DNA from 3 places in the Paenibacillus sp. 2TAB26 genome. Region 3 is predicted to be linked to each of the others. Evidence: riboswitches for the same ligand, from Rfam matches in the RefSeq annotation. Region 3 holds a riboswitch; each other region holds the start of a gene.

Region 1 (2,205 bases), on a different contig from region 3:
AATAACGATCCTGAGGTATTTCAACCCTATTGGCGCCCATAAAAGTGGTCGAATTGGAGAAAATCCAAATGGAGTGCCAAACAACTTAATGCCTTACATATCGCAGGTAGCTGTTGGCAAGCTTAAGCAGTTACATGTGTTTGGAAATGATTATCCAACTGTGGATGGCACTGGAGTGAGAGACTACATTCATGTAGTAGATCTAGCAAAGGGGCATGTAAAGGCACTGGAAAACAGGAGTAGAAAATCAAATGTGAATATATATAATCTTGGCACTGGAAATGGCTACAGTGTGTTAGAGATGATTGCAGCCTTCGAGAAGGTAACTGGTCAAAGCATTCCATACGAGGTCGTTAGCCGCAGACCTGGCGATATTGCTGTTTGTTATGCAGATACACTGAAGGCAAATGAAGAATTGAATTGGTTTGCAACAAAAGGAATAGAAGAAATGTGCAGCGATACGTGGAGATGGCAATTTTCAAATCCGAATGGATATGAAGAAGATACACTGTTGAAATCTGAACTTGCAGCAAAATAATATACCGGATAACTCTGTTAATGAAGCAACATTTTAGAGCTCCTAATTTGATCTAGTGGGCTCTGTTTCCTTCCCCTGATCCCTTTAACAATCATTAAATAAATTCGACAAAAAATGTAATTATCTTTCAATTTTGTGAGACAGGAAGCGACAGCATACGCAATTAGAGTGATTTATAATACATCTATAAACGAATGACAAGCATAGGGAGACGTTGAAATGCGTTTAGTATCTGGGCACCTTAAACGCATGGAGTCAGTGGTGCAACCGTCCCAAATTGAATGGGGGACATGGGAAAATGGTACTTACAAAATCAGAGGATAATCAGGATTTAGATATGGAATGGGTAGCATTAATCATGAATGCACGTTCTTTGGGGTTTAGCAAGGAAGATGTTAGAAAGGTATTACTATGTCTTGAAGAAAGCAAGAAAGATGATATACAAGAAACAGCCGTATAAAAGAGAATAAAGCGCTACTCGCGCTTTATTTTCCATTTATTGAATTCTAAAAATTCTTTAAATTGATCTTTGCTTACGCCAGAAGCCATTGCTTCTCGAACTAGATCGGCCCACTCGGTGTCTAGATTGCTAGTTTTATGATCATTATTTTCATCGCTATTTAAAAATTCTTCAACCGTTACGTTTAATACTGCGCCTACCTTTTCGAGAAATTGAATCGAAGGATTTTGCTGGAGCCCTCGTTCAATAGAGCTTAAGTAAGATTTTGCGACGCCTGCCCGTTGCGACAACTCCGTTAGGGATAGGCCTTTTCTCTTGCGCAGCATCTGAATACGTTCTCCGATCATAGCAAACTCCCCCGTTATCTCTTCGTTGTAGACTAACACTATTATAACGAATAATTCTTAATTGCGAAAGCTTGTAAGTTTTAACGAATAAAAAATAAAATGACGTCTAAATTAGAAAAAAATAAGGTTAAACCCATTTCGAAATGTTGTTCTTATAAAAGAACGATGTTTCGTTTTATTTTGTGATATTTTGGTGAAAAAACGATTGACAACGTCTGTTTTCAAGTGTATTATTCAAATATGTTCTTTATTAAGAACTAAAAGACATTCAATGATGCTCGCATCTCGTTCGATTGAAGAACACGCTGGCTATCTAAATCGGAGGCACGAATGAGCGCAATAGCAGTCGTTTATGAAGTTGATCAGACAGCCCATGTGTTAGATCAGGGGAATAGACTGATGCAGCAATTATCTCGGTTTCCTTGCAATACAGCTCAAGCATGGAATAAGAACAATGTGTTTGTTGGATGCCATAATCAATGGATTACACCAGAATCTGTCGGGGAATGCAATCCATACTATGATTCGGAAAGACGTTTAGTCATAAGTGCAGATGCAATTATTGATAACCGTAATGAATTATTTGAATCACTAAACGTACACCTTGATCGTAGAATGCAAATGACTGATGCAGAGCTCATTTTACTCTCCTATGCAAAATGGGGTGTTGAATCACCCAAGTATCTAATCGGTGATTTTGCTTTTGTAATATGGGATGAAAGAGAGCAAAGAGTATTTGCTGCTAGAGATTTTTCTGGTTGCAGAACTTTGTATTATCACTGGAATGGAAATCGGTTAGCGATGTGTACGACGATGAAACCACTGTTAGAGCTGCCAGATGTTCATAAACGTCTGAATGA
Region 2 (2,205 bases), on a different contig from region 3:
TTGTTTATGTATTCACTCGACGCAGCAATTTGCTGAGAGCTTGCTGAGATTTCTTCCGTAACTGCCGAAATGGATGAAGCATCGTCATACTGCGACAGCAACACTTTTCTGCCCAGCTCCACTTGGCCATTTACATCCTCTGATGCTTTTCGATTAATACCAATCATATTATCCATATTATTCGAAATGTGGAGCACAGATTCGCTCACTTCAAGCGTAGCTTTAATCGTTTCTCGCAGCTGATCGCCCATATTAGCCAAAGCGTGGTCAAGATCGCCAAATTCGTCAGAGCGAACGAGTTTTTCTTGACTTGTAAAATCATTATTGCCATACTGCTTAATTCTTTTTGTAATGCCTACAAGTCCTGTTCTAATCGATTGTGAGATGACAAAAATCATAATAGCAGGAAGAATAGCTAGCAAAATGACATTTATAAGCACAATAAGGTTCGCACTGGATATGTCTTTATCGAGAAGCTTCTGCGTCGCGTTAGCGTCTGCGGTCAAACGCTCGTGCATTGTATCGTTGGAATAACTTAGAATGACGGTATATACGCTTATTAGATTGCTTATGCGGAGCGATTTCTCATCTGATGATAATCCACTCACATCTGTATTCGTCACTTTCAAGTTATCTAATGCAAGCTTAAGAACATTAACCTGATTCGCATAATAAGGACCATCTTCCGTTGCAGGCGGATATTTCTTATCCATATCGATAAGCTGTTTCTCTAATTCATCGATGTTGGCAGGCATCGTTTCCAAATCCTTCATGATCAGCGTTGCATCGCTTTTGCCATTTTCAATGGCATCTACCATTAGAAGCATCACTTTCAGCAGCCTATTCGATATACCTTGATAATTGCGTTCAGCACGCTGCAATTCCTCTGAGCCTTCGACTGAGGTTGCTACTGAATGATTTTGAAAATAAATCAAAACGCCCGAGCCTACATTAAAAAGTGTGATGATTGCGGTAACAAGCAATAATTTGCTCGTTATTTTCTTCAAACTCAATTTCTTAAACAGTATTTTTGCTCTCTCTATCCTATCCTTAAAAACCATCCTGCTTGCTCTCTCCTCTGTCTCCTGAAAACAAAAAAAGCTATCCAGCCACAGGAGGCGGACAGCTCAGTTAGCTTATTATCCTTCCGGCGGTCTGGCAGCCATAGTGCGTACACCTTAGGCCCATAACTTTGCGTCCTTGTCTTTCAACAAGTTTGCCTTTTTCAGTTTGTCTATTTTGTAGTTTACAACTTAAACCAGTATAGGACTATTTAGTGAATTTGTCATCCCTTGAACCATATTTATTCTGTGGCTAAAAATAAGGTTGCATTGCAATAACGCCTTGCTAACGAATGAAAATAGGAGGTTTGGATGGAAATAACCGCAACGAGCAAAATATTTCGCACCGCTTCCCATTGTTTTTCCGTTAAATTCGGCAATCTGCTTGCAAATTGATTCGCTGAAGAGCGAATGACATGCTCTGTCAATAAATCTTGATGCGGATTTTCCTTCAAATGACCGGAAATGTCGAGCAGTTGATCGTTATTCGCATCTAGCTCCTCAAACATACTGGTATAAGATGCATATAATTCAATAGGCCCAACTAAATCGTCTGCTTCATCCTCTGGTTTCTTGAATACGATCTCAAAAAGCTTGCGTATTGATTCAAAATCAAGATTTGACTTTAAATCATCAATAATGAATAATAACGCAGCTTGGTTCAGAGAATATTTTTTCCCAGCTTTCGGACAATCGAAATAAGGTTTGAAATCTCGCTTTACCCAGTTTTGCATGGAGGTAATCGACAGATTCGAATATTCGATTAGTTGGCCCAACGCAGCAATTTCATGTAGTGAAAAGCCTTTAATCTCATTTCCTTTAATGAGCTTTTCAATAATTGGAGGCAGCAGCGTAGACATAAATGCAGGCAGTCCCGTGCCTTTCTCCAAGTCACATTGATGCGTTTTGGTCCATGCGGCTTGCAGCACTTGCAGTGGCTTCAAATTATACTTTCCGTCCAGAGCCAGCAGCAAGCAAGCCATCTCTTTTCGAGTAAGCGTAAAGGACTCCATATCGCTTCCTCCTCGCGCATTCGTCTTGCATTCCTATATTACAAGTTCATATGAACTCATCATATGCCGGAGAATGACGCTTGTAAAGGCTCGAAAATCAATGAGAATAAGCCTTTCATTCTCGTTAAATC
Region 3 (2,205 bases):
TGCATTCCATTGCAGGCGGTGCTGCAGCACGCCCTTTCGAAACGCATCATAATGCGCTGGACATGCAGCTCTACATGCGTATTGCAATCGAGCTTCATTTGAAGCGACTGATTGTAGGCGGATTGGAGAAAGTATATGAGATCGGCCGTGTATACCGGAATGAGGGGATTTCGACTCGCCACAATCCAGAGTTTACAATGATTGAGCTTTACGAGGCTTATGCTGATTACAAGGATATTATGGCATTGACAGAGAATGTCATCGCACATATTGCGCAAGAGGTTCTTGGAACAACGAAAATCACTTATCAAGGCCAAGAGATTGATTTGACACCTCAGTGGCGCCGTGTCAGCATGGTTGAGCTTGTCAAAGAAACGACTGGCGTAGATTTCGGCGTGGAAATGAGCGACGAGGAAGCCCATCGTTTGGCGAAAGAACACAAAGTTGCCGTTGATCCGCATATGACATTTGGTCATATTCTCAACGCTTTCTTTGAACAGTTCGGTGAGCACACGCTTATTCAGCCAACCTTTGTTACAGGACATCCGGTTGCTATTTCGCCGCTTGCTAAGAAGAGCGAAGCAGATCCACGCTTCACCGATCGTTTTGAGCTATTCATCGTAGCACGTGAGCATGCTAATGCATTTACGGAGCTTAACGATCCGATCGATCAGCGTGAGCGTTTCGAGTCGCAGCTTGTTGAGCGTGAGCATGGAAATGACGAGGCGCATGAGATGGATGAAGACTTTATCCGCGCTCTGGAATACGGCATGCCGCCAACAGGCGGACTAGGAATCGGTATCGACCGATTGATCATGCTTCTAACAGATGCTCCATCTATTCGTGATGTACTGTTGTTCCCTCATATGAGAGATCAGCGTTCTGCTGAATAAGAAAGAGACCAAGGAACCTTATGGCTTTTAGAAGCCATAAGGTTCTTTTTTTTCTAATATCGAGAATTTGCAACAACAATCCTTAAAAACATTCAAATTATGATTGATATTGTAGTACAATCTATTGATTTGCTAGATTCATATGGTAGAATAGAACTAATAAAGCGCTACACGATAACGGCAAACCTATCGAAAGGTAGGGACGCAAAGCTAAAGGGCCTTCCGTAAGATGGCAGCCAGCTACCGAATGAACAGGCTTTTTTTTGTTTGTATAGGGGAAATTCATCACAAAGCGCTTCACACGATAATGGCAAACCTATCGAAAGGTAGGGACGCAAAGCTAAAGGGCCTTCCGTAAGATGGCAGCCAGCTACCGAAGGGAGTATATTCATGCGTAAATTTATGTTAGTCATCGCAGCTTTTGTTCTTTTTGCATCCATCCATGTAACGGTCGTTCAGGCAAATGAAGCGGATTCATCTGATTGGCTCAATACGGGGAATTTAGATAAGGGTGTTGTCTCCGTACAATATACAGTGAACACTAAAGTGAAAACGAAGCTTATGATCGCAAAAGGCGCATCAAATTATACATATAATCTAACCGGCGGAAAAACGGCTGAGAAGTTTCCATTGCAGCTTGGCAATGGCGAATATACGATATCTGTTCTAGAGAATACAACAGGCAACAAATACAAACTGGCGAAGAAAGAAACCGTGACGCTTGATTTGAAAGACAACAAGGTTTTGTACTTGAATTCCATCCAGAACATTGACTGGTCGAATGCGAGCAGCGCCATCGTCAAGGCAAAAGAATTAGCGAGCAATAAAAAAACGGATATGGAGAAAGTAAAGGCAATCTACGAGTATATTATTACGAATGTAAGTTATGATAATCAATTAGCTGCTAATCTGTCAGTTGATTACCTCCCCAATATTGATCTCACATTTAAATCGAGAAAGGATATCTGCTACGGATACGCTTCATTGTTTGCGGCAATGCTGCGGAGCGTGGATATCCCTACGAAGCTCTTGATGGGACAATCTACTTATGTGGATGTTTATCATGCTTGGAACGAAGTGTACTTGGATGGGAAATGGGTTACGATTGATACGACAGTTGATGCGGGTCTAAAGAAGGGCAAGAAAAAGTATGAGCTTATCAAGGATGCAGCTCAATATACAGTTACAAAAACATATTAGAAGTCATACGAGCTTGCGGAAATCGCAGAGCTCGTTTTTTTATGTCTTTCTTCAATATAGGTGAGGAGGAAGCGAAGCAACGATTACGCAATTAGAAGGCAAATAGGAGTGT

What was found. A riboswitch is a leader RNA that binds a small molecule or an ion and turns the genes downstream of it on or off. The one in region 3 is predicted to bind cyclic di-GMP.
Region 1: linked by a shared signal. The riboswitch ahead of AB4Z50_RS11490 (anti-repressor SinI family protein) and the one ahead of AB4Z50_RS30225 (transglutaminase-like domain-containing protein) in region 3 are both predicted to bind cyclic di-GMP.
Region 2: linked by a shared signal. The riboswitch ahead of AB4Z50_RS24015 (methyl-accepting chemotaxis protein) and the one ahead of AB4Z50_RS30225 (transglutaminase-like domain-containing protein) in region 3 are both predicted to bind cyclic di-GMP.

Annotation. Positions count from the first base shown of each region.
Region 1 covers NZ_JBFRGC010000009.1:41,028-43,232, reverse strand. The annotation lists gene galE (UDP-glucose 4-epimerase GalE) at 1-538, shown strand, start outside; cyclic di-GMP riboswitch class II at 737-818, shown strand; gene AB4Z50_RS11490 (anti-repressor SinI family protein) at 837-998, shown strand; gene AB4Z50_RS11485 (helix-turn-helix domain-containing protein) at 1,013-1,345, opposite strand; gene AB4Z50_RS11480 (asparagine synthase-related protein) at 1,676-2,205, shown strand, end outside.
Region 2 covers NZ_JBFRGC010000022.1:125,665-127,869, reverse strand. The annotation lists gene AB4Z50_RS24015 (methyl-accepting chemotaxis protein) at 1-1,007, opposite strand, end outside; cyclic di-GMP riboswitch class I at 1,147-1,231, opposite strand; gene AB4Z50_RS24010 (DUF1836 domain-containing protein) at 1,304-2,074, opposite strand.
Region 3 covers NZ_JBFRGC010000035.1:157-2,361, reverse strand. The annotation lists gene lysS (lysine--tRNA ligase) at 1-893, shown strand, start outside; cyclic di-GMP riboswitch class I at 1,063-1,141, shown strand; cyclic di-GMP riboswitch class I at 1,193-1,271, shown strand; gene AB4Z50_RS30225 (transglutaminase-like domain-containing protein) at 1,284-2,093, shown strand.